2 regions of the Marinomonas sp. A3A genome follow, and region 2 is predicted to be linked to the other one. Evidence: riboswitches for the same ligand, from Rfam matches in the RefSeq annotation. Region 2 holds a riboswitch; the other holds the start of a gene.

Region 1 (16,659 bases), 1.1 Mb from region 2:
TGCGTAACGTCTTTATTGCCTATCATAATACGGCCAGAAGTGGGGTGTTCTAACCCAGCCAACATGCGTAAAGTAGTTGTTTTCCCACAGCCGCTTGGCCCTAATAAGGTGACAAGATTGCCTGGCTCTATGGTGAAAGACACGTTATCAATGGCCGTAACATTGCCAAAGGTTTTAATGACGTTTTCAAAGCTCACCGAGCCTGGTTTGTAATGGAGACTCATGCGTGTTTCTCCTTAAGAGAAGGGCTTGAAGTAGCCGATGATTTGGAAGAATGAGAAATCGAATCTGTGCGTCGTAGGCGGCGTTGCCCAACAAATAAATTAATAGCGATAATGGCCGTCAACATGACTAAAATCAGCACGCTACAGTAAGCGATTGCAATGCCGTACTCGCCGTTTTCCACTAAGCCTATGATGTAAGAGGTCGCCATATTGTGATCGGCGCTGACAAGAAAGATAACCGCACTGACCGAGGTAATGGCGCGCACAAAGCTGTATACCAAAGCTGCGATGATGGCAGGGCGTAGCAGAGGAAGTATCACGCGTCGGAAGGTCATTAAGCTGTTTGCACCTAAGGTGAGCGAGGCTTCGTCTAAGCTCTTGTCTAATTGACTCATGGCGGCAATACCGCCACGTACGCCAACTGGCATATTACGGAAAACAAAACAGATAATCAGGATTACGCCTGTGCCAGTAAGCTCTAGCGGCGGCACGTTAAAGGCAAGAATATAGCTGATACCAATAACAGTACCCGGAATTGCAAAGCTCAACATGGTGCCGAACTCGAAGGCATTTTTCCATTTGAACTGCTGGCGTACTAACAAGTAAGCAGTCAACAAACCAACGATGGCCGTGAAAGGTGCTGCAATGGCGGAAATGCTTAGCGTCGTCCATAAGGAATCCCATGCTGCGCCTTCCCAGATCACACCAAACTCGCCCCATCCGACAGAAAAAGCGTCTTGATAATGCTGCAAGGTAAAGCTGTTATCGTAGCCCCAGTTTTGTACAAAACCACCGAACATTATCATGCCGTAAATGACGATGGTTAATGCTGCCCAAGGCAGGGCCGTCATGTAGCAAGCTAACTTCATTCCGTGGTTTAAGCCCATGTAAGCACCGGAATCTGCTTTACCCGTTACTGTGGTATAGGATTTTTTGCCGATCCAATGACGCTGAAGGAAAAATGCGCTTAGAGTGAAAATCAACAATAGAATGGCGAGGACAGCCGCATAACCTTGATCGTTTTGGGCGCCGACGATGGCGAAGAATATCTCGGTGGAAAGCACATCAAAGTCACCACCAAGTACCATTGGATTACCGAAATCGGCCAAACTTTCAATGAAAGCCAGTAAAAATGCATTGGCTAAACCAGGGCGCATTAATGGCAGTGACACATTGATAAAGGTTCGCCAACGATCGGCACGTAAGGTCTGAGAGGCTTCTTCCATAGAAGGGCTAACGCCTTCCACCACGCCAATCAATACCAAAAAGGAAATCGGTGTAAAAGATAATACTTGAGCAAGTAATACTCCCGGCATGCCATACAGCCATCGACCTGGTTCAATATTAAAAGCATCAGCGAAGAATTGTGTCACTACGCCAGAACGTCCGAATAATAGAATCAGCGCTAAGCCAATAACAAAGGGTGGTGTGATAATAGGTAAAACAGTGAGCAGACGTAAGGATCTTTTCCAGCGAAACCCAGTGCGGGTGACGACTAGCGCAAAAGACAAGCCTAGCAAGGTTGTTAATGTTGCTGTCAGAATTGCCAGCGTTAGGGAATTCCACGCAGTGCCGCAAGCGTAGCCACCGCTGAGGCACGACAACGACCAAATATTATCGCTAAAGAACTTACCGAAAAACGCCGTTGGAGCAAACATGCCGTCATTGTTCATAAAGGCGCTAATTAATACTTGGCTGACAGGGAAAAATACAAATAAGCCAACCAACGCGACGATCAAACCAATGCTTCCGGTGACAAAGACATCACCTTTCAAAAAGCCTGTAGCAGCAAGTCCAGTGGTTAAAAGTATCAGGAAGGACAAACCACATAGCATGGCTCCATAGCCAAAACCATACTGTTGGTATTCTAGTTCGCCAAATAAGGATTCCAGTCCTGAAAATTGCCAACCACTGACGCCAATGGCGAAACCTTGGCCCATCATATAGATAAGGCCAAAAGCGCCAGAATAGATTAGATAGCGGCTGTATCTAGGGTCGCTTTTCGTTAATGAAATTAGGCGCAAAGGCGCAATTAAAGGCAAGGCTAATGGCAGCAACCAAAGCTTATCACCAAGCAAGCCTTGCAGAATCGCAGGAGCGTAGTAGAGGTCAGTAGGATAACCGTCGGTTAACCAGACAAATGACCAAAAGCCATCTTCGAGCAGATACCACGGCATCAGCAAAAAGCCGATCCAGCCGAGTAACAGCCACGGAATAAAAGAGTGTTTCACGATCGATACTCCAAACAGTAACTTGAGTCTCTGCCGGGACTAAGGCCCAGCAGATCTCAGGAAAACCAAGGTTCGTCTGAATGATTAACGAGGTAGAGATTTGATCTCATTGTCCCACCGTTGCAGCAAATGTTGGCGCGTGTCCGCAGAGCCGTATTTGGCAAAGTCGTAATCGATCAGTTTTAGCGTATCGAAGTCAGGCGCACCCGGTGGTGTTGTCGCTGACTTATTGGATGGTACTTGGTAAGCATTGGCTTTTTCAGCCATGGTTTGAATATCTGGGCGCAAGGCAAACTCAGCCCAAATTTTCGCTTCTTTCAGATGACGAGCACCTTTGACGATACTCATTGAGCCCACTTCATAGCCTGTACCTTCACAAGGCGCGACGGCTTTAACTGGGTAGCCTTTTTTCACTTGTTTTACTATGTCGTGAATAAAAGTAATGCCGATGGTGGTTTCTCCATTGGACGCGGCTTTAATCGGCGCCGAGCCGGACTTTGTATATTGGTTAATGTTTTTATGCAGTTGAGCAAGGAAATCGAAAGCTTGATCCTCTCCCATCATTTGTACAAAGGTCGCTAGAGCCGTGTACGAAGTGCCAGATGAGTTCGGGTTGGCTATCTGCACTTCCCCTTTGTAAATCGGCTTGGCTAGATCTTTCCAGCATTGTGGGGCAGGCAATCCTTTGGATTTTAGGATATCTTCATTGTAGCCAAAACCCAGTGCACCAGCGTAAACCCCGACAGTGCGGTAGCCCGATACTTTCGCTTGGTTTTGTGCCCAATTCCTTAGGTTTGGGAGCGCTTTAGGTTTATAAACTTGAGTGAGCTTTTCCGCTGCGGCTTGTAGATGAGGATCGCCAGTACCGCCCCACCAAATATCAATTTTGGGATTTTGAGCTTCAGCACGTAGCTGTGCATAAGCTTCGCCAGAACTCTTACGAATAAGAGAGACATCAATACCTGTTTCTGCTTCAAAGCTTGTTTCCATCAAGCTACACCAATCGGTATCTGTGGAGCAAAGAACATTTAGCTTACCTTTGGCCATAGCGGGTGCGGCGCAAAATGTCGCCGCTGTCGCGAAAGCAAGGCTAAGGATATATGGAGAGTTTTTCATTTTTATATTGCCTCCTGATGTTTTAAATAGTTGTGCATACGTATGAACAACAAAATAAGCATACTAGGCAAATCTCGATAACGAAAGGTAAATTTCAAAAATAATTTAAGGTGAAATAAAAATTCTATTGTGGTCAATAGGTAACGTATTTCGGTCGGTATAAATAGTATGTTTTGTTTTCTACGTTAGTTCGTTATGGGCTTGGCTAAAGTAGAGCGATAGATTAGTTCCGCGGGAATCGCTTGCTTACTGGGTACTGAGGTTGGGGACTTTAATCGGTTTAATAGGGTCTGCACCGAAGCTTTTGCTATTTCGGTTGAAGATTGTCTAACGGTCGTTAAGTCATAGGCCTTAAAGCTGGCTAGGGCTATGTCATCGCAGCCAATGACTCCGATAGACTGCATTTCTTTGGCGGTTACGAATAGCTTAGCGGCATCTAGAAAGCCACAGGCAATATGATCCATGCAGAAAAAAACGCCGTCCGGTTTATGTTGTGAGGTTAAGATTTTGTCTGCAATTTGATAACCGCTGTCATAATTCCCAGCTTCACACAACACTTCTGTAGCTCGAACTTTTTCACTGTTTAGGAAAGGCGCTAAATAATTTAAGAAACCTTTGACGCGCATTACGCTACTGAAGCTTGGCTTTTTAGATCGTACGACGACAAGGTTAGTTTTACCTGATTTTATAAACGCTTCAGCCGCCATGGCTCCAGCACTTTCATTATCTAAATTAACGATGTCTGCTTCATCGGAATGCTCTGTACGATTTACCAATACCACGGGAATAGCGTGTCTTATAAAGGCTTTTCCAATGTTTTCACTGGGTGTCCCTGAGGTAATTATCACACCGCTAAGCTGATATTGAATCAGTCCGTGTAGCTCTTCGTCTATAGTTTCTTTATCAGACACATCCATGACCATGGGGCGAAGCCCGCTATTTTGCACTTCAACGATCAACTTATGTAGGAACTCTGAGCGAAAAGGATCTTCTAAACCAGCCGTGACAAGGCCAACGAGATCGCTACGTTTTTTTATCATGGTTTGTGCGGCTTTGTTGATTTGATAGCCCAGCTGTTCGGCTGCGGTAAAAACTCGCTGGCGAGTAGTTTTTGAGATTCGACTATTGGGGTCAAAGCTACGTGATACAGTAGATTGCGATACGCCCGCTAAAATAGCGACATCAGCAGAAGTGGCATTGCGTTTGTTCATGTGTTTGCTCTGATCCATTTTGTTCAAGAAAGCTTGTGTTATTTTGTGGTGACTTGTTATGCCTATGATACAAACGATAAGTCGCGCACCTATGGATAAGCTGTCAGGTTAAAACATTTGGGACAAAAAAGGTTATTTTTAAATCTGTAGTAACAATTTTGTCAAAGTGTTCGTTAGCATAAAAAAGGCTTTCTAGTGCTCTGAAGGTGTCGATTACAAATAAATACAATTTTTTCGCATCACATTAGATAAGACCTTCTATTTTTGAATAACGGACGTCTCGTTATTCAAAATGGGGTTAAAGGATATGCTCACCTTCGCAAAAAAATTATATCTAGGTTTTTCCATTGTAATTATTCTTTTAGCCTTAGTCGGATCTACGGCCTATTTTGCGTTAAACAACGCATCGCATGGTTTTGAGGAGTATCGTTCTCTGGCGCGAGCAACTAACGCTGTTGGCAGGGTTCAAGCCAATATGCTGATGGCTCGAATGGAAGAGAAAAGCTACATTTTAACGGGCAATGAAAAAGACAAAGAGGCATTTGATGTTTATTGGGGAAAAACTCAGACATTAATCAACGACGCGTCGAGTGATCTTAATAGCCCTGAAGATATAAAAATAATCAGTGAGTTAGAAGACTCATTAAACAATTACGTTACTGGCTTTGAAAAGGTAGTCGCTTTTAAAGCACGAAGAAACGAATTGTTTAATAATATATTGAGTGTTTCAGGACCTTCCATAGAGAAAAACCTTACTCAAATACTGGTCTCTGCAAAAAATGATGGTGATATGTCCGCTGCTTACAATGCGTCATTAGCAACAAGAAGTTTGTTGCTAGCGCGTTTATATGTCATGAAGTTTTTGGAATCCAATGCCCAAGATGCGGTTGATAGAGTCGATCAGGAATTTTCGGATCTTGAAGTACAATTAAAAACACTAGAAAGTGAATTAAAAAATCCATCCCGTAAAGCATTGTTAAGTACAGTTATTCAAGATGTTACGACATATCAACAGGCCTTTTCCGAGTTGGTTTCTGTGATTGTAGCGCGTAATGCAATTATCAATGAGACGTTAAACCCTGTCGGTTCTGTTGTTACCAATATGACTGAAGATCTCAAGCTATCTATCAAGAAAGAACAAGACTTGTTAGGGCCTCAGTTAGTAGCAAGTAATACGACGGCAGTTTATGTTATTGAAGCGCTTGTGGTGATTGCCATTCTGTTAGGTGGCGCTGTGGCATGGTTGATTACTCGTGCGACAACAACGCAATTAGGTGGTGATCCTGCGTTGGTGACCAATGTAGTTCGCAGTGTCGCAGCAGGCGATTTAGAAATTCGGTTGCCAAATAATAACGAGCAAGAAGCGAGTTTATATGCGGCGATCCGAAACATGGTGAAGAGCCTAAAAGCTAAGGCGGTTTTAGCACAAAAAATAGCCGATGGAGATTTGACAGCTACTGTGGTGTTGGCTTCAGAGAAAGACAGCCTTGGGCAAGCGTTGCAAGATATGGTGAAAAACCTAAATACGATTCTTATGGATATTCAAAATGCTGGAGATCAAATTGCCGCAGGTAGTTCGCAAGTGTCCATTTTTAGCCATTCTCTTGCTGAAGGCGCGACGCAGCAGAAGGATAATTTGCAGACTATCTCTGCAGCATTAGAGCAGCTATCGGTGCAAACCAGTGAAAATGCCGAGAATGCTAGAGAAGCCAATCTGCTAGCCGAAACTGCTCAAAAAGCAGTAGTTGAAGGACAAGCTCAGATGCAAGAAATGGTCATAGCAATGAACGAAATTAAAGACGCTGGAGAAAGTATTGCTGGCTTCATCAAAACCATTGATGAGATAGCCGAGCAGACCAATTTACTGGCGCTTAATGCGGCGATTGAAGCTGCCAGAGCCGGAGAGCAAGGACGAGGCTTTGCTGTGGTTGCCGATGAAGTGCGAGGTTTGGCGTCTAGAAGCACTGGGGCTGCGGCCGAAACGGCGAAATTAATACAGCTATCATCGTCTAAGACGGCAAACGGTGTTTCTATTGCTGAAAGCACAAATAAATCGCTTCAAGCTGTGTTTGATGGTATCAATGAAACATCGGCTATTGTTGCGAAAATTGCCTCTGCCAGCGGTGAGCAAGCTTTGGCTGTGAATGAAGTGAGCCGTGCCATGGTTTCTGTTGGTGACGTTGTAGAATTAAATGCAGCGGGTTCCGTTGAAGGTGCTGCCGCAGCCGAAGAGCTAAGCGGGCAAAGCGCCGCGATGAAACAGACGATGGCGCGCTTTACACTGGCAAGTTAAGCTGACCATTATTTAGTTTTTTTGAACACCACTAAGGTCTTAGGTTTTAGTGGTGTTCTTCATGTTATGTTGGCTTGCTTCTAATCTGTTCGTGCTTAAATAAGTTGGAGGGAGATGTATGTTAGAACTAAGGCCTAATTGTGAGTGTTGCGATAAAGATTTACCCCCGTCCGCCGAAGATGCAATGATTTGCAGTTTTGAATGTACCTTTTGTCTCGATTGTGTCGATACAATGCTTCCTAATGGCCGTTGTCCAAACTGCGGTGGTAATTTTGCCCCAAGACCTATTCGTCCGGCGAATAAATTGACGAACAATCCCCCTTCTACTGAACGCGTAATTTCTGACTGTAAAGCCAAATAGCCGCGGTGACATATTGAAGACGTCATGCTATTTGTGTATTTAGCGGTTTAGAATATCGAAGTAGTGTCGATAACTATTTACAAGATATTCTTGATTACGCTCGTCTTAGTGTTATTTTATGCAAGTGATGCTTTGTCGTCTATTGAGCGTTTGATCCGCTTTACAATAATAATAAGACGAAAGGAGAAGGGCTTTGAAGGTATATAAAAACCTCATTTTTGCCATCAATTTACTCTGTTCACCTGCGTTATTGGCGGCGAATGCTTCTATTAACGAGCTTAATTCTTGCGTGGCTCTGGTGGATTTTGTTGATGCCAAATTAGATAACTTTGCTAGCCATCATGCAGTAGAAGATATGGCCGTGGTTCATAGCGGCTTGTCTGCCTATAAAGATTTTCTTCAAAATGACGTTATTACGCCAAAATTATTAAGCATGTATGGTGGAAATGAAGCGCAAGCCAAGCTAATGCAAAAGCTGTTTGATCGCCAAAGAGCGACTTTTTTTAAGCATCTTAGTGAGCGTTACACAGAGAAAAAACTCTTCACAGAATATGCCGCAGCTATTAATGATTGTACGGCAAATTCTCGGATTAGACCTGACGTTGCTAAGCCATTGCACACAGCACTTGATAAGATGATCGTCATGGCAAGACAAGTTCAGTGACTTTTATGAGTTCTAGGATAAAAAATAGCCATGGTGCGAAGAAGCATCATGGCTATTTTTTTGATCATAAGGTTTGGTATTGCTTTACCAAATCATTATTTACCGTAGCAGCGGGTTAACTCAGAAAATTGATAAAAATAGCTGTCAGCACTAATAGGTTTACAGCTGTCTTTAAAGGCGGTTTCTTTCTCGTTATAAAGCATTTTCACCAACAAGCCACCGGCTTGGTTGCGATAAACATCCCACTGAATATTGGCACTGTATGGTGATACCCAACCGCCACGCCAAGGGCTAGTTTGCAACGTATAGCCAGCGTCACGAGACACGCCAGCTTCACTGCCTTTTAGCTGCATTTGTGCGGCAAATGGAATAATCGTTTCGGCATGGGCAAAGCGTATTTTTGCCGCTTTGTTGTTTGTTCCATCTTGAACACTTTTGATCTCATTGAAAAAGTCATCTTCTAGAACAGACGCCATTTTATAGGTGATATTGGTATCAGAGAAGCTTGGGCCTTTCTCATAGAAATCTTCCCCGTCCAACACATAAGACAACCATTGAGATTCTTTAGGTGTGACGAACTGGGTGAAGTTCCATGGTTGTTCGCCTGCTTCATCAGTTAACCCTGGAGCAATTAGGTAAAGATTAAAAAGTTGGATCGCCGCTTCCACATCGTTGTAGACGGTTGGTTTTTTCTTACCAACTTTGACGAAAGACAGTTTGCCTTCGGCAAGCTGGTCAACAAAGGCTGGCGTGTAAACACGCTCTAGCATTTCTCTTGCGACTTGCTGGGTTTTCGGCTGGTCAAATAGATGATCGATGGCTGCGCGTAGTTGCGGATTTTCATCTTTATAGTCTTGATAATCTTTATTGTTGTCTTGCTTGTGGAAGTACAGCTGAGCTTTATTTTTAACGGGTTTGCTGATCAGTGGCGCTAAAGCTGGGTTAACGTTTTCTAAGCCTTGAACGAAGGCTAGACCACTGTCTCTTGCACGATCTTGCCCTGAATACTCAAAGGCGATGTTTTGCTTGTTTTGTACGGCTTGATTTAACAAGCTGGCGTTGCGCTGTGCCATACGCTCACCGATTTGAGTTTGTTCTTGATTGCCCAGCTCAGATAAGTTGCCGTAGCCCATTTTTACGTTGGCGGCCATGAGACGCTCAATTTCAGCGCCTAAGCGCTCGCCTAGAGGTGTCAGTGCGTTTTGCTCTTTGGCGGCTTGCCAAATTTTCAAGCTGATGTCGTCATATTTAGGGCTAGAAAGCGCGCGCGAACCGTGCCGAGCTACTAACTCTGTGTAAACCAGTGTGTAGCTTGCTGGAACGGTGCTGTAGTTTTTAGCGCTGTCTTGGGGAACATAAACGGATTTAGTTCCATAAACATAGGTGTCAGACGCTGTATTTGATGTGGTACCAAAGGAGCTGCAGCCAGCTAATGCTAGCATGCCGATAACTGGAATAAATGCTCTAGTATTCAAAGGAGAGTCCTTGCTAACGAGTGATTTTTGTATCAGTTATTTTAGCCGAATTATATGACGCAACGATGACGAAAAATTTCTCGTGAGCAAGTTTGTGTACTATTTTACACAAGGTATGATTATTCGTTCATACCTTGTGCCACATTTAAAATCCGCTGGGTTGATCTATTAACATAGCGGTTGTTAACAAATGTTGTTCATTTAGGTAATTGAGCAGCTCGTTATTCACATCCTGTTGAATAGTTGGCAAACCTTGATTGCCAAAAATACGATTTATTTCAATCACATAAGGTACAGATCCGACCATGGCGATATCGAACCCTGCGTGGTTGATGTCCAATGATTCTGCCAAATAAGTCACTAGGTCTTGGGCTTCTTTTGGAATCAGAGCGACTTCTACTTGGCCTCCTTGGCTGATGTTGTTGTGGAAACCGTTGTCTGACTGTAGACGCCAATAACCGCTGACAATTTTATTGCCGACCCAAATAACGCGCATGTCTCTGTCTATTGGTAAATATTCCTGCACATATAAAACATCGGTTTGAGCAACATAATCGCGCCACTGACCAATCGTTTCTATGAGAAATACACCATTTCCCATGCTGCTGCGTGGGATTTTAGCCACAAAAGGTGATGGCATTTCATCCCAAATTTTTTCCGCCTCATAAGGCGTGTTGGCGGAAATAATCGTATAAGGATGTTGTTGTGGTGCGATAGTACGAAATGTTCGCGTCATCTCGACCTTGTCGTGACCAATCATGTATGACGCAAGGCTTGGAAAAATGCGTTTCTTAAGTCCAAAAACCAAAGCGGTGAGCTGCCAATATTGTGGAAATAGCAGCCAATCGGCTTCTTTGATTTCCTCCAAATGATCGTACATGGATTCAGGCTTTATGTATTTAACCTGAGGTAAGTGGAGGGTTCTTAGGGCGTCAAACGAGATGATCTTCATTATGTATAATCAGTAGCCAAACATGCCGCGATTGTGAGGCTTGGAGGTTAAAAAAGAAACAAAAAAGAGAGCGATTTTGCATATTTTTTTAGATCCAAAAACACTCTCTTTCTAGCATCTTTATTCTGCAAATATTAGTGTTCTCTAGGCGCATATTTGAGAAATACACCAAGAGAAATCAGCAGGAACCCCGCACTGGCGACAATCGCCACCGGATAATACAAATTTCCTGCCATATCAAGTTGGCTGTATTTAATCACCATGATGAGACCTTCTAAGGCCATGCCAACACACACAGTGCCTATAAAACGCGGTAACGTACGTCTGAGCAGGACAATAACGTCATGCTCGTTATCACTGCCGTACTCTTTATTGATGACCATCGCCAGTTCAAACACGGCAATAGCAATGATGTTGGAATTGATAATTTTGATGATAACTTGGGTAAGGCTTTCGCCGTGACGATATTCATTGATGGCGCCACCAAAGCTGGCAAGCACCACGAAACCCGAAAGTGTGAAGAAAATAGTTGCGAATGTTTTGGCAAAGGTTTTTTGGATATTAATACTCATTGGAAGAAACCATCTTGTTGGAGATATTCCTAACAATAGGGCTTTGTGAGTGAATAAATAGACTGATCAATACGTTACCGCGAAGCTTCCTTGTTGATGACGGGGAAACTGCAGTCTTTACGGATTGTTCTTGCTCGCAAAAAATAATGGCCACAAAGAAGGGAGCGAAGAGAAAAAAGAAGAAAAGACGAACGATTAGACTCGCCTTTTCTTCTGATCGGTTAGAAAGTTATTCTTTGACTAACAGTGTCAGTCCTGTGTCGTCGTATAGGACTGATGCTTTAAAGCCTTCGGTGATGACTTTGTCAAAGGTTCCTTCAAATTGATCTGCTGAAATCAGCCTGATGCGATCTCCAGCAACGGGCTTGCTATGTTGCGGTTTAACGACAATATCGCCGCCAGTAATGACTGTTTTGCTGTTTACCTTTAGTTGCTCTTGCTTAGTTTGTGAAAGTGACAAGGTAAGCACACCGTCTTGCTGAGTGTAATTATTCACCGTAAGCCCAGTATTAACGAGCAACGAGCCGCCTTCTACAAGCACATTACCAGAACCAAAAGCTTTGCTTGATTGAGCTTCTAACGTGCCTTCTTTCAGAATTGTGCCACCTTCATAGGAATTATTCCCCGTTAAGGTTAGCCAGCCCGAGCCTTGCTTAGTTAATAAGCCGTTGCCACTAATATCGTTGCGCCACCAATCATGAGCATTGAAGCGGCCTTTTGATGCGTCCATGGTGACAGTCACATCGCCTAGAAACGCGCCATAACCATCGGAAGCTGTCACGTAGTCTAAGCGGCCCCAGCCATTTGATTCATCTAGTACCGGGTAACCAGAATCAATGGATGTGGTATAAAGCACCGCGCGACGTTGTTCTGCAGTCAGATAAGGTTGGCGAGTTTCTAAAATAACTTCGGCACCTTTTGGCACAATAGGCGCTTGACCAACTTTGCTCTTGTCTTGAGTAAAACCATAAGTCATGCGAAAGCGGTATAGCGCTTTGTTGTGATCATGGTCTGCCCAGCGATCATTGTTGTCCGCTTGGTGAGCCAGTTCGTAAAGCGATTGGCTGCCAGAGAGTTTAGAGAAATAGTCTGCTGAGTTCTCATAAGCTGCTTGCTTGAGTTCAGAATTTTGGCTATTGGCCAGTGCCGCTGCGGCAACGACTTGAGATTGAATACGGCCGCCGATGACATCGAAGGGGGAATGCATGCCTGCCACGATACGACTCTCACCAAGTTCAGAGCCACGAGTGACCATCTCTGCGAATCGTTCTGGGAAAGCGTATGCGTAGGCCCAGGACGCTAGGTATCCTGCGTTGGTGTGACCACTTGGGAAAGCGCCATCTTTGCGTCGGCCATCTTGGGCTTTGCGTCGTTGATATTTAAGTGAAGGAACAATAGCGACGTTGGTATCGTAAAGCTCGAATGTTTTATCACCCAGAGTTTCTGTATCTGCCACGCCATCTTTATTAGCATCCAAGGGGATGACTTGTCCTTTGTCATTCATGCGCCACGGGCGAGGTGAAGAGAATACATACTTTGATGGTGAGGTTGACGCTGAACTTTCCCGTAGCAAATGTACTAAATCAACGACTTTGCCTAGCTCAGAAGATGATAAGCCTTTTGCCTTGTCATCGTCACCGCCTTCGGAATAATCTAGGGTTGCGTTGGCGTCAAAATAAGCTGGATCGGACGATGCTCTAGTGACATCGCTAATCGTATGAAGAGATAAATTCGAATTTGCTTGAGCGCCTTTTATATAGGCATTAGCAAGCGGGCCAAAACCATCGATAACACTGAAGTTCTTATCGCGACGATCATCTAAATAAGCATCCAGCGTTTGCTGATAAGTTCGATGATTAGTCACTTTCACCACATAAGCGATGTTTTCTTGCCAAGCCGTTTTATTGAGGATTTTTTCCTGACTAAAATCCGCGGGACCTTTGCTGTTTGCGCCACCTTTTGCCCATTGTTCATCGCCTTGAGTCCATACCTGATTAAACCCAGAAAGCAGTACAAGAATCGGATTATAGGCTGGATTGTATTTATGCTCGTTGCCGTTGTTTGCAATATTGTCTACGGCGGGTAGAGGAAAGGAAACGCTTGGCTCTGGCACGTTTTGCTCATAACCCAGACCTGTTGGCATATTTGTGGGTGAAGCGCTTGTTGATTGCGTGCTTTGTTGGCTTGCACAGGCGCTAAGTAGCGCTATGGTGCTCATGGCTAAAGCCATAGGTTTTAGGACCGTGTTAACGTTTAAGTGCCTTGTTTTCATAAGCTAGAGTCTCCATTTTTCTATTTATTAATACATCTCACTTACAGGTTACATTAGGGTTATTAACGTTTTATGAGAGGAAATAACTCATCATGAGTCATCTCCTTCGAAAAGCTTAGATAGTCTCTTTCGGGGTAATCAGTTTTGCAGCTTTGGTTTTGCGAATGCGGCGAATAGAATCCACAATTAGCATGGCAAGCGCTGACCAGATCAGTACAAAGGTGGTGAATTTTTCAGGGCTGAGTGGCTCGTCGTACAGAAATACTGCTAGGAAAAACATGCCAGTTGGCCCTATATACTGGAAGAAGCCAAGCGTCACCATACTCACTCGATTCGCAGCGGCTGCGAAGCACATTAGTGGCACCATGGTAATTGGCCCTGAGGCGAATAACAGCCAATTTACAGTGCTGCTGTTTTCAAACATATTGGCACTTGGTGAGTCGCTGAGCATTAAATAGGCGAGAGCGAAAGGCAATAAAATAGCGGTCTCAATAGCCATCCCTGTGAAACTATCGACGGCTACTTTTTTACGCACTAGCCCATAAAAACCAAAAGTAATAGCGAGTGATAAAGCGACCCAAGGCAATGAGCCAAATTGAATGACCTCAAAAACAACCGCGCAGAAGCATAAAATCACCGCGGCCTTACGGACTATATCTAACTTTTCTTTGAAGAAAATCACGCCTAATAAAATACTAATGAGAGGGTTGATGTAATAACCCAAGCTAGCACTGAGCATCTTGTTATTTTGTACTGCCCAAATAAAAGTACCCCAGTTAAAAGCAATAAGCACGGTCGAAACCAGCATAGCTAATAAAGTCTTGGGCGAACTTAGTACGGTTTTTAATGCCTTGGTGTAACGCAGCAGAATAATTAACACAAGAACCAGCAGGCATGACCAAATAACACGATGTGCGAGAATTTCTTGGGCAGGGACAAACGACATTTCTTTAAAATAGATTGGCGCGATGGCCCATAAAATAAACGCCGTTAACGCGTAAAAAATGCCACTTTTGGAAGAAGTTTGCATTGAAGCCGTCCTGTTCAATGATTATTTTTTTAGGAAATAGAGTGTATATCAATACTGGTTAAATGGTCAGATTTTTGTTTGGGCCTTTGCTCGCAATATACTACAAAGCAATTTAGTACAAAGGCCTCACTAGGTTTTATATTTGAAATAGACTCTTTTATTAGTGTGAACGCCGAACTCATTGCCTAAGCAGGATGATGGGTTTAAAGTTAGACAGTAATTTTTTACATTAATCGAACTTCGGGGCGGGGCGAAATTCCCCACCGGCGGTAATTTGCTTGGTTGAATAATCCAGTAAACAGCCCGCGAGCGCCTTGTTTCTTACTTAAGAAAAGCATCTTAAGAAATGCCTTTTAAGGAGCAAGGGTCAGCAGATCTGGTGAGACTCCAGAGCCGACGGTCATAGTCCGGATGATAGAAGATCGACCAAGCCTTTGTTGCGCCTGTTTTTCAGGGGCTTCTGAGCTGTGCTTTTTTGCGTACAGATCTTGGTAGTATTTGTTCTCATCACCCCTGTACATCTTGATATTTGGAGAAACCAAAGATGGCAGGCACTTTCTTTATCATGATCGCGTGTTTCACGTGGGCACTTGATACCTTAATTCGTTACCCCTTGCTGGGTGCGGGTTATTCCACTCTGCAAATTGTTTTAATCGAACACCTTACCTTAGTGCTGTTTGTCAGTCCTATGCTATGGCGCTACCGCCATGTTTATCGTCATATGTCGATAGGCGGCTTTTCGTGCTTGTTTTTTATTGGCGGCATTGGTTCTGCAATGGGTACCTTGGCGTTTACCGAAGCCTTTCATTACTTGAATCCAACTGTGGTGATCTTGCTGCAAAAATTACAGCCAATCGTGGCAATTTTGTTGGCTTATTGGTTGCTAAAAGAACGCATTGAAGGGCACTTTGTGCAATGGGCAGCGGTCATCTTATTAGGCAGCTTCGTGATGATGTGGCCAGACTTACGTCAACTGGGTGACGCACAATGGCATTATTCAAGCGACACCACGAGCATTTTAAAAGGTTATGGTTACACGCTCATTGCGGTCATCGCATGGGGGGCGGCAACGGTCTGTGGCAAGTATTTGTCTTATCAACACATGCCAGCCAACGCGATCATGTCAGGCCGTTTTGTGGCTGGATTATTGGTGTTATTACCAATGGCGTTATCACAGTCTGATACCTTGGTCGCGATGAAATCGATTGATCTTAGTCTTGCCGTTGCCATGGCGTTGCTCAGTGGTTTTATCGGCATGTGGTTCTATTACCAAGGGCTGAAAACGGTTCCCGCGCAACTTGCTACCTTGGCTGAACTGTCTTTCCCTGTATTCGCCGCTGCCATCAACTGGCTTTTCCTTGATATGGGCTTAACGGCTTATCAAATCATCGGCGGCTTGATGTTAATTCTTGGCAACATCGGCTTGCGCATGAAAGAACTGAGAAAAGCGGAACTAGCGACAGCGGTTTAGTAGTTTTTATTACTTATTTTTAAATGGTCTGGGAGATTATCTGTCAGACCATTTGTCATGTCCTTTTTGACCCTACGGTCTGCCCTCGTTTCGATTAAGTTGCGATTTTATAGTGCTTCTATCAAATTTAATGGTGGAACGTATTATGACGTTTAAAGACAGTGTATTGGCTCTGGTTATTATCCTCGCTTGGGGATTAAACTTTGTGGTGATTTCTTTTGGCCTTGGTGAAGTGCCTCCGTTGTTGTTGGGTGGATTGCGGTTTTTAGCTGTGGCGTTTGTGGGATGTTTGTTGGTGAAGCGGCCAAATATTCCGCTGAAGTGGTGGTGCATTTATGCGCTACCAATGGGGTTTATGCAGTTCGCCTTTTTGTTTATGGCGATGGCGAATGGTATGCCCGCTGGGTTGGCGTCTTTGGTATTGCAGTCTCAGGCGTTGTTTACCATGGTATTTGCGTTGGTGTTTCTGAAAGAAGGTGTGCGTTTTCATCAAGTGTTGGCAATTTCGTTAGCCGGTAGCGGTTTGCTGATGATTGCGCTGGTGTCTGGCGTAGGCGATATGACGTTATTTGGTTTTGTCCTGACTTTGTTTGCCGCCGCCAGTTGGGCGATGGGCAATATTAGCGCTCGTACAATGAGCCAGAAAGGTTTTTCGGTAAATGTGAACCTGGTTATTTGGAGTGCTTGGGTTCCGCCCTTGCCTTTTTTTGTCTGCTCTTGGTTTATGGAAGGGCCTGAGTTGATGCAATCGGCTTTACTTAGTATGAGTTGGGTGTCTATTGGCGCT
Region 2 (16,659 bases):
AAATCTTTCAACTATCACTGGGAAATGACTGTAACCCACTCTTAATAATGGCCAAGCTAAACAGTACCAACCAATCTAAAAAATTAGGTTTAATTTATAGCGCAGGATTATAGAGGGAAATAAGCAAGAGGCCTATTATTCATTACAAACTACTAACAAATCACGAATTGCTCTTAAATTGCTCTTCGTTTATCTCGTAAACTCAACTGCCGGAAGATGGACATCAAGCAAATCCTGATTAAAGTCGTCAAAATGTCATAAAAAGCCCTGTAAAATACCTTTATTAAGCTAGAAAAAGCCCCCTCCTTTGCACTAGAATACACCGTTTTGACTAACGGGCAGGTTGCCATGATCAAGACACCTTATTATCTTATCGACAAAGCAGCTCTATTAAAGAATTTAGAGAAAATCGCTTACGTGCGCCAGCAGTCTGGAGCCAAGTCCTTGTTAGCTCTAAAATGCTTTGCAACTTGGTCTGTATTTGACCTAATGCAAGACTACATGGATGGCACCACGTCTTCTTCCCTATACGAAGTCAAACTGGGTAAAACCAAGTTTCAAGGCGAAACGCACGCTTATAGCGTGGCCTATTCCGACGATGAAATAGCAGAAGTGTTAGATCACTCTGATAAAATCATTTTTAACTCCATTGGTCAGTTCACTCGTTTTAAAGAGGCTAGTAAAGACAAGACCCGTGGTTTACGTGTTAATCCACAAGTGAGTACCTCTGAGTTTTTGATTGCCGATCCAGCAAGACCTTTTAGCCGTCTTGGTGAATGGGATCCTGAAAAAATCGCAACCGTAATTAACGATATATCTGGCTTTATGTTCCACAATAACTGTGAAAACAATAGCTTTGAACGCTTCGACGAGATGCTAAACCTTATCGAAGAGCGCTTTGGTCATTTGATTCAACAAGTAAAATGGGTCAGCCTTGGTGGCGGCATTCACTTTACTGGTGAAGGTTACCCAATTGATAAATTCTGCCAACGCCTAAAAGAGTTTGCCGAAAAATATGACATTCAGGTCTATCTAGAGCCAGGTGAAGCCAGTATTACAAAAAGCACAACACTAGAAGTCACCGTATTAGATACGCTATTTAATGGCAAAAATTTGGCTGTTGTCGATAGCTCTATTGAAGCTCACATGCTTGATCTACTGATCTACCGTGAGAACGCTAAAATGGCACCTTGCGATGGCGAACATGAATACATGATTTGTGGAAAGTCCTGTTTAGCAGGCGATATTTTCGGCGAATTTAAATTTGATAAAGCACTAAAAGTGGGTGACCGACTGTCTTTTCAAGACGCAGCTGGTTACACCATGGTGAAAAAGAACTGGTTTAACGGTGTTAAAATGCCGTCTATTGCCATACGCCAATTGGATGGCAGCATCGAACTTGTAAGGGAATTTGATTACAACGATTTTGAGCAGAATCTGTCTTAATTCTGCTTCAGTTAATATTTTGGAGTAAGCACTACCATGAAAAAAAATGTACTCATTATTGGTGGCGGAGGCGTGGCACGTGTTGTGGCACATAAATGCGCCCAACACAATGACACACTGGGCAATATCGCAATTGCTTCGCGCAGCGTTTCGAAATGCGACGATATTGTATCCAGTGTCCTCGACAAAGGCAGCATGAAGGTAGAGGGCCGCATTCAAGCATTCGCCCTAGACGCTCTTGACGTGCCAGCAACGATTAAATTGATTCAGGAAACCGAATCACAAATCGTCATTAACGTCGGTTCTGCCTTCGTTAATATGTCTGTACTTGAAGCTTGCATGGAAACTGGTGCTGCGTACTTAGACACTGCAATACATGAAGATCCAAGCAAAATTTGTGAAACACCACCTTGGTACGCCAACTACGAGTGGAAACGTCGCGATGCCTGTAAAGAAAAAGGCATCACCGCTATCCTAGGTGTGGGCTTTGACCCAGGTGTTGTGAACGCGTATGCAGCGCTTGCTTATAACGACTATTTAGACTCCGTTGACTCTATCGATATTATCGACGTGAACGCTGGTAGCCATGGCAAATACTTCGCCACTAACTTTGATCCTGAGATCAACTTCCGTGAATTCACCGGACGCGTTTACTCTTGGCAAGACAGTGCATGGCAAGAAAACAAAATGTTTGAAGTAAGTCGTACAGACGACCTTCCAGTGGTTGGTTCTCAAACGACTTATATGACAGGTCATGATGAAGTGCATTCACTGTCTCAGAATCTAAACGTGCCAAACGTACGTTTTTGGATGGGCTTTGGTGAGCATTACATTAATGTCTTCACTGTTCTTAAAAACCTAGGCTTACTATCTGAGCAACCAGTTAAAACAGCTGAAGGCCTAGAAGTTGTTCCTCTTAAAGTAGTAAAAGCAGTTCTTCCTGATCCATCCTCTCTTGCACCTGCTTATACAGGTAAGACTTGCATCGGTGATGTGGTCAAAGGCAAAAAAGATGGCAAAGACAAAGAAGTCTTCATCTACAACGTAGCTGACCATAAAGAAGCTTATAACGAAGTAGGTAGCCAAGGTATTTCTTATACAGCTGGTGTTCCACCTGTTGCTGCCGCCATCCTAGTTGCCAATGGCACTTGGGATGCGAAAGAAATGCGCAACGTAGAGCAACTTGACCCAAAACCTTTCCTAGGTTTGTTGAACGAGATGGGCTTGCCTACTCGCATTAAAGACGAAGACGGCGACCGCCCTTTTACGCTTTAATAGCTAATCAAGATTAGCGCTTAATCCCCCCAAAATAACCCCGTATTGACGGGGTTATTTTTTATCTAAGAAAGCCCATTCAATAAAAGCCCCCTGATTAAAATAAATACCAGCCCTCAAGACTTACACAATTAGAATAAAATCCTTACAATATCTTAACGTTTTTCGCTCCCCCTTTTTAGAATCTAGCCAAGGAACATCGTTATGAAAAAGGAACTAAAATTTGCAGTACTCACTGCTGTTATTACACTCACTCTTGCTGGTTGCGCATCCAATCCAGACTCTACCTCAAGCCTTGCTGCAGATATAAAACAAGCAGAAACCATTACTCAAATAAACAACCTCAAGCAAACTATTGATGCTGCCAACAAAAAAGTGACGCAAGGCATAGAAGAAGAACTAGATTGGTTCGCTACAAAAGAAGTCACCGATGCAAACGAAGCCTTAGCTGAAGCAAAAGAGTACTACGCAAAATTTGAATTCGACCCTTCAGAAGCAAATAGCAGTACAGGTTTTTTTAGCTCGACAACCAACATTACTGCCGCAGAAGAAGGTATCAGTAAATTCAATGAACATATGACAAAAGCCACTAATATCAAAGCTGCAGCGCTATCAGCGTTAGCAGAAGCATTTGACTATCGTGAACAGCTAAAAAAAATTGATGCTCAAAAATACTTCCCAAGCACAGTTAAAGAGCTAGAAGGTGATCTTAAAAAACTGGTAGATCAAGTTTCAAACGAGAGAGTTGAAGCAGCAATAAGTGCACAACCTGCCTTGCTAGCCAAGCAACGCGCTCTCGAAGTAAAAACAGTAACGGCCATCTATCTTACCGACGCTAAGAAAGACCTAGATAGGCTTGTTAAAGCAGGCACAGCGCAACACGCACCAAAGTCCTTATCTCAAGCCTCTGCTTCACTAACAGCTGTCACCGCATTTATTGTCGCTGAGCCAAGATCCATCGACAAAATCAAAATGCAAGCGGAAGAAGCAATGTTTTTAATTAACAGAGCAGAACAAATAGCGCTAACAGTTAAAAATCTTAAAGCACTACAACAAAAAGATTACGAAGATTATGCCATCAGCTATGAAAAAATCCTGCTCGAAATAAGTAATGCGCTTAATGCAGAAGATCGTCGTGATTTAGCCTTCGAAGAACAAGGAAAAGCATTGATAGCCTTTATCGAAGCAAATCTGAAGGATCAAGAAGCATCTGTTCAAGCGCAGCAAAAACTACGCAAAGAACTGAAAAATCAAACATCTTATACCGAACTATTGGAAGAGAAAATTAGTACTCTTAACGCTAATTTAGCCAATGCCAAAAAATCGTTAGCGGACCTATTATCTGAAAAAGAAGCGACAGAGAAAGCGGCGATAGAAAAGGCTGCTAAAGCGAAACAAACGATAGCAGAGCAAGAAAAATTAAAAGTAGAAGAAGCGAAAGTAGAGGCAAAAGCTCCAGCTGAAATTAAAACAGAAACAGAACAAGCAGAAAGTACAACAGCTCAATAACGTGCTTTATAAAACATAAAAAAAACCAGAGCATGAGCTCTGGTTTTTTTTGATCTCAATAATATCTACTATCGATGAGCAAAAGCCGTCTTAGTACAATCCCCTTCGATTTTGTCTTTTTCTTCTTCCAAAATCTCATCAGTAAATTGTCCCATGAAACAACAGCAGATTCCCTCGCCAATCATGGTTCGCGGCCCCATTGGGTGACCAATGTGCTTGTACACACCATGACTGTGACCATGAGAGTGATCGTGTGAATGGCCATGACTATGAGAGTGTCCATGACTGTGATCATGTGAGTGACCGTGGTCATGAGAGTGATCATGATGTTTCAATACCAATGAATGTCCATGATCAGCATGATCGAGCGCTTGAACTAGATTAGTAAAGTGTTTGGTATCAAATTCCGATAAGCCTTGCGTATCATCTTGTGGATCAACAAATTCGGCATGGTGATGATGAACATCCACTTCGCCCGCCGCAAGACGACGTTTAAAGGAGTTCATTAGGGTTTCTTCACCCGTTTGTAATTCCCCCTGCATAATTTCTTCCACACGGTTTTGGAAGGCATCGATGACACGAGGATGATCATTTAAATAAGGTGTTTGAATGAAATCAATACTTGGATTTTCTTGAGCCACCTTATCAACGTAACCTTGGATACGCTTGATCAAACGACCAGTAAACAAGAAATATGGCGCCACAACGATACGTTTAAAGCCAAGCTTCATTAGCTTTTCAAGGCCCACGCCAACAGACGGGTAAGTCACGCCAGAATAGACGGTATCAGCCCAACCAAAACCCATATTTTCGTTAACAATGCGCGTTAGCTTAGCCGCTTCAGCATTGGCAGAGGTATCGGACGTACCACGACCAACCACCACCAACATGGTGTCATAAAGGTTTTGAGGTGGATTCTCAGGATCGAGACCAAGAGATTCGTAAATACGCGCTTGGAACGCTTCTACCATGTCATCTTGCAAACCTAATTCACGCCCATAAGTGACTTTTAAACCTGGGTGTTTTTCTTCGTAAGTCGTCAAAACGGAAGGAATATCATTTTTTGCATGAGTAGCAGCGAACAACATACCCGGCACCGCGTAGATTTCCTCGACTCCTTGGCTCACCAAACTATCTAAGCCCATATGAATATTCGGTGCAGAAAACTCTAGAAAGCCGTACTCCACAGGAAGATCGGGATAACGCGCTTTGAGTCCTTTCGCTACTAGGCCAAATTCACGTTCTGCGTCTTTATCACGACTGCCGTGACCACAAATCATAATGCCCTTTTTGGCCTGTTCTTTATTGCTCATTATTTCTCTCTACTTTAAATCGTCTTAGCTGATAGTAAGTGTAACGACTAACAGCAAGGTTACCAGCGCTCTTCTGCCCAAGATCACTGACGTTGTTCTTGCTGCTGATCTAAATCAAGCAACAAGGATTGAATTTTTTCTCGGTGCGCATCGGCATTTTGCCACATGCCACGCTGTATGGCTTCTAATAAGCGCTCACCCATTTCTTCTAGCGCGTGAGGATTATTATCGCGCATAAAAGCTTGGTTGTCTGGATCAAGCAACAATCGATCGGTCACTTGCTCATATTGATAATCCGCCACAAGATCCGTCGTCGCATCGTAGGCGAATAAATAATCCACGGTAGCGGTCATTTCAAACGCACCTTTGTAGCCATGAGTTTGCATGGCTTCGATCCATTTCGGGTTTAATACTCGTGAGCGCACCACCCGATTAAGCTCTTCTTTTAAGGTACGAATTTTTGGTGAACTCGGGTTAGAGTGATCACTATGATAAACACTGGGCGCTTGACCACTAAACTCGGTGACAGCGTTGGTCATGCCTCCTTGGAATTGATAATAATCGTCTGAATCGAGAATATCGTGCTCGCGGTTATCTTGGTTTTGCACCACCGCATCCAGTTGAGACAAGCGCTCAACAAAGGCGTCTTTCGCTTCGACACCTTCGCCTTGGCTCTTAACGCCATCGTTATCAGTGTCATCGCTATAAGAACCATAAGCATAACCGCCCCAGTTTACATACGCTTCGGCAAGATCCGCTTTGGTGTCCCAACAACGCTCATCAATAAGACCTTGCAACCCCGCACCATAAGCCCCAGGTTTACTTCCGAATACACGATAAGTCGCTTGACGATTCGCCTCAACTTCACTCATGCCTTGAGCAAGTAGTTTGCTTTTTCGCGCTTCCACATTGGCACGAATCACATTGCCTGTGCCGGGTTCTTGGTAGCTTGCGATGGCTTGCACGGCCGCATCATAGAGTCGCATTACGTTGGCAAAAGCATCACGAAAGAAGCCGGAGACTCGCAAAGTCACATCCACTCGTGGACGGCCTAATTGCATACAAGACAAGATTTCAAAGTCCGTCACACGGTTTGATCCTGGCGCCCAAATCGGACGAATACCCATCAGCGCAAAAGCTTGAGCAATATCATCGCCGCCAGTTCGCATGGTGGCGGTTCCCCATACGGACAAACCCAAATCTTTTGGATAATCGCCATGCTCCTGTAGGTGTCGTTGAATCAGCGCTTCGGCCGACATCTGACCAATCGCCCAGGCCGCAGGCGATGGAATAGCGCGATTATCCACCGAGAAAAAATTTCGCCCAGTAGGCAAGGTATCGAGCCGCCCACGTGTCGGCGCGCCACTTGGGCCAGGGGGAATAAATCCACCCGCCAAACCTGTTATTAACGCTTGAATTTCATCATGAGCACTTTGCTGCAAAGCGACCAACAAGCGTTTTTTACTGTGGGCTAATAAAGCGGCTGTTTGAGGTAACTTTGCTGCCAACTTGTCTATGGAGTGAGCCCCGATTAGATGACTCAATACCAATTCTTTTGCAAATAATTCCAATCGCTCTTTAGTATCCGCATGGGTACGCCAGGCAAGTTCACTAATGGATTGTAAAAGCTCAGGCTTATTCCCTAACCAAGGCGTTCGTTCACTTTTCATTGGATCGAAACCGTCTTGCTCCAATGAAAGATCATTGACTAACCCATGAAGTATCCCTTGGCTGGTTATCTCACTACCTCGCGGTAAACGTAACAAAGCCACCAGAGTGTCGGCGAGTTTATCGTCTTCGGGTAATTCTCCTAGACGATGCAAACCGTGACGAATTTGTGCCTCTTTTATCTCACATAAATACGTATCTAGTCCTTCCAGCACAGCATCATCATTACCGGATTCAACACAGGTAAGCTCTTCTAACAAATGGGACTCTTGAACTTTTTTAAGAATTTGCTCACGCAGCCAGGTTTCTCGACGTACGTCCATTCCCATGGCTTGATAATATTCGTCTACTAAGTTTTCTAGCTCGGCCATGTCGCCATAGGTTTCTGCACGGGTCATCGGCGGCATAAGATGATCGATAATCACAGCTTGCGTACGGCGCTTAGCTTGCGCCCCCTCACCCGGATCATTGACGATAAAAGGGTAGAAATGCGGCATCGGACCCAACGCAATATCTGGCCAGCAAGAGGCAGACAAGGCGGTTCCTTTGCCCGGCAACCATTCCAGATTACCGTGTTTGCCCACATGCACAAAAGCATCCACTTGATACACATGGCGCAACCAAAAGTAAAAAGCCAAATAACTATGAGGGGGAATCAAATCAGGGTCATGATAATTCGCCGCGAGATCCAAATTAAAACCACGAGCCGGTTGAATGCCCACAAAGGTTTCCCCAAGCCGAATACCTGCGAGCATAATACGACGCTGGCCGTTTTGCTCACGGCATTTATGATCGTCTTCTGGTGGCCCCCAGCGATCCCAAACGGCGTTTTGACATTCCAACGGGAGCTGATAGAAATACTGCAAGTAATTTTCTAAGGCGAGGCTTTGCCAGCAACCGCGCTCATGCAAGGTGTTTGGATTATTGGTCACTGCGCCGAGCAATTCTTCGATCAAGGCATTACCATGATCGGGAATATTTTCGATGGGATAACCCGCGGTTTCTAAGGCTTTTAATAAATTCACCGCCGAGGCTGGTGTGTCTAAGCCTACTCCATTACCAATACGGCCATCTTTGGTTGGGTAATTGGCTAACACAAAAGCGATGCGTTTTTGATGGTTTGGTTTGCTGGCTAAATTAGCAAAGCGTTTGGCAAGTTGAGCGACAAAACGCGCACGCTCTTGGTGTAACTCATAACGTACTAAATCGACTTGGGCAATATCGTTGTAATGACTCAAGGCTTTAAAACTCACCGCACGAGTAATGATGCGTCCGTCCATTTCCGGCAAAACGATTTGCATGGCCACATCGCGGCTGCGCAAGCCTTGAGTTTGCGCTTGCCAATCGTCTTCTGTGCTACCAGAAAGGATCAACTGCAAAACCGGAATCGGCGAAGCAAACGCGGATTGAAAGTCTGTCGGCTCAGAGGCTAAATCTGGACTACCCACTCGATTCGCCGCAAAGCCGGTGGTGTTTAAAATCACCTTGGCTTGAGTGCGTTCCACTAACGATTCGATCAAACCCACCGATACATCGTCTTTTAGAGAACTCACCGCCACAGCCAACGGCACCAGACCCTCTTGCTCTAATATTCCAATCAAGCCATCAAACATGGCTGTGTTGCCGCTTTGCAGATGAGAACGATAAAACGCCAAGATGGCAACAGGACGACCTTCCACCAGCCAGTCAGCATAGTGGCTCTGCCACTGAGTAAAACCAGATGAATAACCTGCATGATAAATCAGCGCACTGGGTAAAGGTGTTGGCTCTTGCCAAGGACAAGGTTGATCAGAGTATCGGTCGGTGAGGAAATAAAATAATTGCTGTGAGTTTGTTTGACCGCTTTCACGCAGATAGCGCCACACTCGATGGCAGTCTTCTGGTTGTGCGGTAGATACCTTCATTAGCGATGGATCTTGCGAATCATCTCCTGGCACCACAATAAGTGTTCGGCCAGCTTTCGCTTTCGCCCATTCTTGCAGGCGCTGAAAACCATACGCCCAATAATGCTCGCCGCCAAGCAGTGAAACGACGACGACTTTAGCGTGATCGAGCACCTTGTGCTCGTATAAATCGTAAGCAGCAGGTTTGACCAACTGCATCCAATTGGCAAGGCGAACACTCGGTAATCGTAGGCGCTCCAATCCATCATCGGAGCCATGGAAAGAAGCTATCTCGTCAAGCGCGCTACCAAGCGCACCAAGCACACTATCAGCAGCGGCCAAAATCACTAAGTCTGCTGGGGTTTGCCCAAGATCGACAATTCCCTCATCGTCAACAAAGCCACCCGGTTTGGCTGCTAATAAGTGCACTATTTCTCCAATTGTTTTACTAAATCAATCTTGTCATTCAGTTATTCGACACTTATTCACAGCGTCACGAGCGCAGTAGCCGTGAGCGGTGATCAAGCACTCAAAGCATCATGAAGCACATTCTCAATCTGCTCTTTACTAATACCTTTACCAATAAACACCAACTGAGTTTTACGCACTTCTTCTGGTAACCATAAACGATCAAAATAACGATCCAAACGCGTTCCAACCACTTGAAACACTTGGCGCATGGGCTTGCCATGCACTGCAGCAAAACCTTTGACACGGAAGATATTATGCTCTTCAACCAGTTGAGTAAGCGTCTCTTGCAAAAGGTCAGACTGAACTTCGCCCAATGTCACCACAAAAGAATCAAAATGATCATGGGCATGGTCATGATGTGCACCATGAGCATGATGATGATCGTGGTGGTTATGTACTTCATCAATTCGGCTTTCGGTTGCAGCGTCAATGCCTAACAAGACATCCAATGCCGCTTCGCCATTTTCGATATAAACAGTTTTTACTGTACTTGGCACTTCGTGGGCAATAATCGCTTGCACGCGTGCACGCTCTTCATCGTTGAGTAAGTCGTTTTTACTGACCACAACTAGATCGGCAGCGCTTAACTGATCATCCAGTAATTCTTGCAAGCTAGGGTCATGATCCAGACTTTCGTCCGCTTGGCGTTGTGCTTGAACTTTGTCTTCATCATGAGCAAAGCGGCCTGCAGCCACAGCAGCACCATCAACCACGGTAATCACCGCATCGACTGTGCAATGCTCTTTAATGCCAGGCCAGTTGAAGGCTTGCACCAAAGGCTTCGGTAACGCCAAGCCACTGGTTTCAATCAAGATATGATCAATATCACCACGACGAGCAACAAGCTGCTGCATCACTGGCAAAAACTCTTCTTCTACGGTGCAACAAATACAACCATTCGCCAGTTCGTAAAAACCGTCATCACTACGCTGGCTTCCCTCTTCCACACCTTCGGGGCAATCAAGAGGACAAGAGCGCAATAGATCTGAATCGATATCTAACTCGCCAAACTCATTGACGATCACGGCAATACGCTTACCAGCCGCTTGCTTTAACACATTAGATAATAAGGTTGTTTTACCACTGCCCAAAAAGCCAGTCACAATTGTTGTTGGAATTTTATTCAACTGCATGATTCATCCTTCTTACTTTAAGGGATAATATTTTAAAATTATGTTTTCTTAGACTTGTGTATCTTACGAAAGATATGCGCTTGTCCCTTGTCGTATAAATAGGAGTCTGCAAAATCTTCTGTGTCTAATACCTTCCCGACCAATATCAAACTGGTACGAGTAAATTTTTTCTCTCTTACTTTGGCAACAATATCCGCTAAAGTTCCCACGACATAGTCCTGATCTGGCCAACTTGTGCGATAACACACAGCAACCGGACAATCTTCACCATAATGAGGAATGAGTTCTTCAACAATTTTATGAATGCGAGTAATGCCAAGGTGAATGGCTAGCGTCGCGCCACTTTGCGCTAACGCGGGCAATCGCTCTCTTTCAGGAAACGGGGTTTTACCTTCATAGCGGGTCATAATGACCGTTTGGGAAACGCCCGATAAGGTCAATTCTTTGCGAAGTAATGCCGCCGACGCCGCTACCGCACTGACGCCAGGAATAACTTCGTAATCAATGTCTAACGCTTCCAAGCGGCGAATTTGCTCACCGATGGCTCCATACAAAGCAGGATCACCAGACTGCAAACGCGCAACATCCTTGCCTTCTTGCGCGGCTTTTTCAATCACAGCGGTGGTTTCATCCAGATTCATTTCTGCCGTATCATAAATAGCTTCGGCTGAACCACGCACACTATCAATCACTTGTGGTGGAATCAAAGAACCGGCATAAAGAACAATCGGACAACGCTCCATGGCTTTGACCGCTTTTACCGTCATCAAATCTGGATCGCCTGGGCCTGCGCCAATAAAGTAAACCTTCATTTATTTCCCTTATCTTTTATAAAGAACTAAAGCTTTTTGGAATAACCGCGAGGCGTGTAAATCCAGTGTTTCTGGCCGTTAACTATGTGTTTAGAGTCGGAATTGCCCACACTTACCATGGTGAACATATCGACATCTTTGGCCTCTAACTCACCCAAGGTCGTAAAGGTAATCACTTCTTCCGGACGGGTCAGCTGGCGACCAATCATCACAGGGGTACTAGCAGGGCGATATTGCAGCAAAACATCACGAGCGTGGTTAAGTTGCCAATCTCTTTTCTTTGAAACGGGATTATAAAAAGACACCACAAAGTCGCCCGCGCCACAAGCATGCAAGCGTTTATCGATGGTTTCCCAAGGGGTTAATAAATCAGAAAGAGAGATGGTACAGAAATCGTGCCCAAGCATGGCTCCAACTCGGCTAGCGCCGGCTTGCATGGCTGAAATGCCGGGGATAACTTCAATATCGACATTTAGCCATTCAGGGTGATTTTCTTTGCTTTGCAGTTGCATATCCAGCAATTCAAATACCAAAGTCGCCATGGCATATATGCCAATGTCACCACTGGAAATTAACGCAGTATTTTTTCCTTGAGCGGCCAAGTCGAGCGCCAAACGAGCACGACCAATTTCTTCACCTAGTGGCAGATTATGAAAGGTTTTTCCTTCGCTTAGCTCACCCAATAAATCTAAATAGTAGCCGTAAGCAACCCAATCACTGCAAACTGCCAATGCTTTAGTCGCATTTGGCGCCACTAAACCCAAATCACCAGGCCCCATGCCCATTACAAATAACTTGCTCATCTACTCTCTACAATATAATCAAGCGCCACAGGACGCGAATGATGCCATTGTACACGGATTGCAAATCTGACGGGATGAAAACACCACTATTTAGAATGAGAGATGTTCAGGTTTAGGATTCAATACGAACAAGACGACAATGATTTTTCTCTACACCATTAAACTCTAATTCAGCTTCATCACCATGAATCCAAAAAGATAAACCTTCGCCTAAATAAAATGCGCCAGACGCACTGATTGCATGAGTCAGTACATAGGTTTTTTCTTTCCAAGATAACTGGGCTTGCTCGGCATGAAAAAATATATTTAAAGGCATGCTATTGCAGAGATAGTCAGCCTCATTCGTTTGAGCAACGTCTTCTATCTCATACATGTCATCATTTGAAGATACGTTTTTATTAACAGAGCTGCAAGCAACTAGACCTAATAAAGAAGAAGCAAGCAAGACGCTTTGTAGAAGCAACTTTTTAATGTGCACTATGTGAGACTCCATTCTAGAACCACTTTTTCCGATACACCATTCTTGACCAAGCGGTCATTATAGTGAGCAATTTAAATTTTAACAGCTCATATTATGTAGCGCTAGATAATAAGCTCTACTAAGCATGAATCTTATATTAATTACTTTTTGCGACAATTCGGCTGCTAATTATTATTAACGGCTGAATTGTCACAAAATCACCACAATTGATAAGAATAGACGCTTTGACAGCCACAGATAAAAACGAGTATATTCTGTTTGTCGGATTTATCCGACTTCGTTCTCGGGGCGGGGTGTAATTCCCCACCGGCGGTAAAGACTTTACATAAGCTAAACTCTAAGCCCGCGAGCGCCTTTAAGAAGCCTTTCTTTTAGGGTCAGCAGATCTGGTGTGATTCCAGAGCCGACGGTTATAGTCCGGATGATAGAGAGCGCGTCAGACAAGACCTATATTGGCATGGCATTTTTTGCTGCGCCCGATTTAAGGTATGCCATTTAAAAGTGGTGTATTTGCCTGCCCGTTCGCCCTGATTCACCTTAGATATTTAGGATTAAAAAATGAATCAGAGCTCAACGAATAACATTGATTTCACTCCTGCTACAAAGCGCATTGCCATTCTTCACGCCACTTGGCACGAAGATATTGTATTAAATTGCGTTGAAGGCTTTAAAAACGAACTAGTCTCTCGCGGCTACGACGCTTCTTTAATTGACGTCATCTCAGTACCTGGTGGCTACGAAATTCCATTACAAGCAAAACTACTCGCAAAAAGTGGACAATATTCCGCTATCGCTGGAACAGCACTGGTTGTCGATGGTGGTATTTACCGTCACGATTTTGTTGCTCAGGCAATTTGTAACGCCTTAATGCAAGTTCAATTGGAAACGGAAGTACCTGTTCTAACTGCGGTATTAACCCCTCATAACTTCCATGAGCACGACGAACATAAAGAATACTTCAGCCGTCATTTTGTTAAGAAAGGTATTGAGCTTGCTAATGCTTGCGATCAAACCATTCGCTTAACAGAAAAAGCCAAACAATTGCTTTAAACTTTTGTTTTAGCATTTAAAAGTACTAAGTTCGTAAAAATGCCCCGCACCATTGATGCGGGGCATTTTTGTATTCCGATTAGTCAAATGTTTTAACAAAATGCATGTGACTGAAGCGACTTATAAAGCTCGCTACTTCTGTCTGCCTCGATACACAACCCCAACATGTCATCGATAAAAAAGCCTAAAGCTCGTCGCTCTATCTGCTCAATCCCTTGCTGTTGCAGCACTGATAAGTTGGCATATTTTGATGCCGCTCCAAAGTCGCCAAACAAAACATGACCTTCTTTATTGATCAAAGTGTTGTGAGCGTAAAGGTCACCATGGCTGACTTTTTTATCACAAAAATGTGCTACCAGCTGCTCTACTTGCTCGATAATTCTGGCAATTTTATCAATTGAAAACAGCTGGTCTTGTGCAAAAGTATCTCGAGTGCAGGACTCTAAGCTGGGCGGTTTCCCTAGATTTGTATAATGCGCAGGAATTAGCTCCATCACGAGAGCAGAACAATCACTCTCTACCACCTTGGCAAGTGGTTGAACCAGGTTATTGTGACTACCAACAGCAAGACATGCATCCAGCTCGTCCTCAGGATAACCGTCACTGGTCACCTCACCTTTGAATACTTTTACCGCTACCGAGTCTGAAAAATTAAAGACATTCTCTCGCCAAGTCGCGAGAGAAATAACGCCTGATGCCCCTTGCCCCAATACTTGATGTAATTCCAAATCACAAAATTGCACCGTTTTAAATTCATTATGCGGATCACGTTCTGCACAAAATGGATTGCCAGAGAACGCCAACCAAGCCAAGCGAGGCAACTCTAATAATGCATCAGGGAAAGCCATCAGTTGATTAGCCGAAAGGCGAACCAATTCCAAGTTGCGACAATTAACAATAGAACCCGGCAGTGACGTTAAACGATTTCCTGCTAAAGCTAGCTTCTGCAGGCGAATTAGTCTTCCAAAATCCTCTGGAAGAGAACCAATTTTGTTATCGGTAAGGATTAACCAACGGGTCTGTGTAGGCAACGAATCAGAAGACACGGTAGTAATTTGATTACTTTTAAAGCCAATCATCTCCAAGTGTTTGCATTGCCCTAGAACCTCAGGCAAATGCGTGAAGTGATTATTCGAGCAAAAAAGTATACGGAGCTTTTTTAAGCGTGATAAATCTGCTGGCAGCTCGCTTAAATTGTTATTAGATAAATCTAAAATTTCTAGGCTTTCAGCTAGATCAAAAACAGCCTCAGGAAAAGTCGTTAAATTCTCAGACAGCTGCAGGCGAACAACGCCTTTCAACTCTCCACTGTTAAGTTGGTCAAGTGTGTGCAAAATAGAACTCTTTCTAAACAAGATTTACGCTTATTATAACAATTACATGCGTGGAATGGTGGTTATCAAGTCTGTTACGCCGACATCAATACCCAGTTGAGAAAGTAAAGTGGTTATCTGGCCTCTATGATGAGTCTGATGATTAAAAAAGTGCTGTAGAGTAAAACCAAACCTTTGCGAATGATCAACACCCTTCATATTTATATACTCAAGCGCAGATGCTAGCATCTCGTCAGTTACTTCATCCATCATCGCAATAATTAGCAGATCTAATTCAAAGCGCTGGCTTTGTAATAATAGCAAATCATCAAACAACCGAGTATTAAGTGCTGCAGGTCGCTCTAGCACACGAACACGATCTAGACTAGAAAGCTCAGTGAAATGAGCTGCAAAGCGCTTCAGCCAAATAATGTCCGCCGCAAGGTTATGATTAAGCGTGCCTAGCACAGAGCCAAAAAATGCACCTTTATCTTCAACCAAATTAGCATAACTCAACTCACCAGCCGCTTTATAGATCGCCTGATTCATCCATTGATTATACGACGCCATCAGCTGCATATTTTCTTTTACCGACATAATTATCGCCCTCTTAAGGTATTTATTAAGCTGCTAGTAAAACAGCAATAAGAGCAATTAAACCCGGTAATCCTTGTACAAACAAAATCTTCTTGCTCGAGGTAATCGCGCCATAAATACCAGCAACAACCACACAGAGTAAAAAGAAAATCATTACCTGTGAGCCTGCCGCACCAAGCCACGCTCCCCACAACAAACCTGCTGCCAAAAAACCGTTATAAAGCCCTTGGTTGGCAGCCATCACCTTACTCGCTTTAGCAAAATCAGGTTTTAAGCCAAATATCTTCATACCCTTAGGCTTGTCCCAAAGAAACATCTCAATGTACATAATGTAAAGATGTAACAGGGCGACAAGAACGGTGGCAACAATTGCGATTAATTCCATAGATATACCTCTTCTTATTTTTATTCCGTTAACCAAAAAACTCAAAACCTAACACAATGCTTTTCAATTAAGGAACTGAGAAACTATTTTGCTATTCCTTGGTCTACTACATCAAGTTCGTTTTGCTCGTTACCTATTTTTCAAGCGTCACTTGCGCTTTATCATTCATTCTTTCAAGCTTCCCTTGAAAGTCTCTCAAAGCAATGGTCAAAGCGCCTACTGCGACACTTGGCTCTATGTCATTGCTTTCAAGCAGCTCAATAAGGTCAACAGCCAGCTTAATGTGATCTGGCGCGAGGTCTAAAGGCATAAAAACTCCATACGTGAGATTGCAACAATCTATATGTAAAATGCACAAAATAGGCAATTAAAAAACGTTTTTGCCGTCTATAATGGCTTTTGGCATTACGAGTTGTTCAACATAAAATAAGACAAATATAATACACATCGAACATAAACAAGCCTAATTTAACGAGGTTATCGTGATTACAAATGAATTTTGGTTGGATCGATGGAAAAC

The links. A riboswitch is a leader RNA that binds a small molecule or an ion and turns the genes downstream of it on or off. The one in region 2 is predicted to bind FMN.
Region 1: another riboswitch for FMN. It lies ahead of CYL31_RS01450 (DMT family transporter); the one in region 2 lies ahead of CYL31_RS06715 (6,7-dimethyl-8-ribityllumazine synthase).

The regions. Positions count from the first base shown of each region.
Region 1 is NZ_CP025532.1:315,688-332,346, forward strand. Features, by position in the region: gene CYL31_RS01390 (ABC transporter ATP-binding protein) at 1-224, opposite strand, end outside; gene CYL31_RS01395 (ABC transporter permease) at 221-2,455, opposite strand; gene CYL31_RS01400 (ABC transporter substrate-binding protein) at 2,540-3,571, opposite strand; gene CYL31_RS01405 (LacI family DNA-binding transcriptional regulator) at 3,757-4,782, opposite strand; gene CYL31_RS01410 (HAMP domain-containing methyl-accepting chemotaxis protein) at 5,090-7,075, shown strand; gene CYL31_RS01415 (DUF1272 domain-containing protein) at 7,194-7,436, shown strand; gene CYL31_RS01420 (hypothetical protein) at 7,630-8,100, shown strand; gene CYL31_RS01425 (histidine-type phosphatase) at 8,196-9,575, opposite strand; gene CYL31_RS01430 (ATP-grasp domain-containing protein) at 9,721-10,527, opposite strand; gene CYL31_RS01435 (hypothetical protein) at 10,662-11,099, opposite strand; gene CYL31_RS01440 (phosphatase PAP2 family protein) at 11,329-13,317, opposite strand; gene rarD (EamA family transporter RarD) at 13,487-14,401, opposite strand; FMN riboswitch at 14,634-14,828, shown strand; gene CYL31_RS01450 (DMT family transporter) at 14,946-15,872, shown strand; gene CYL31_RS01455 (EamA family transporter) at 16,018-16,659, shown strand, end outside.
Region 2 is NZ_CP025532.1:1,434,619-1,451,277, reverse strand. Features, by position in the region: gene nspC (carboxynorspermidine decarboxylase) at 349-1,446, shown strand; gene CYL31_RS06755 (saccharopine dehydrogenase family protein) at 1,483-2,721, shown strand; gene CYL31_RS06750 (hypothetical protein) at 2,926-4,230, shown strand; gene CYL31_RS06745 (sirohydrochlorin chelatase) at 4,299-5,543, opposite strand; gene cobN (cobaltochelatase subunit CobN) at 5,627-9,523, opposite strand; gene cobW (cobalamin biosynthesis protein CobW) at 9,616-10,698, opposite strand; gene cobM (precorrin-4 C(11)-methyltransferase) at 10,737-11,510, opposite strand; gene cobJ (precorrin-3B C(17)-methyltransferase) at 11,537-12,313, opposite strand; gene CYL31_RS06720 (MliC family protein) at 12,426-12,791, opposite strand; FMN riboswitch at 13,070-13,231, shown strand; gene CYL31_RS06715 (6,7-dimethyl-8-ribityllumazine synthase) at 13,353-13,844, shown strand; gene CYL31_RS06710 (leucine-rich repeat-containing protein kinase family protein) at 13,937-15,178, opposite strand; gene CYL31_RS06705 (DinB family protein) at 15,221-15,754, opposite strand; gene CYL31_RS06700 (DUF1304 domain-containing protein) at 15,780-16,139, opposite strand; gene CYL31_RS06695 (DUF2496 domain-containing protein) at 16,273-16,449, opposite strand; gene tmpT (thiopurine S-methyltransferase) at 16,622-16,659, shown strand, end outside.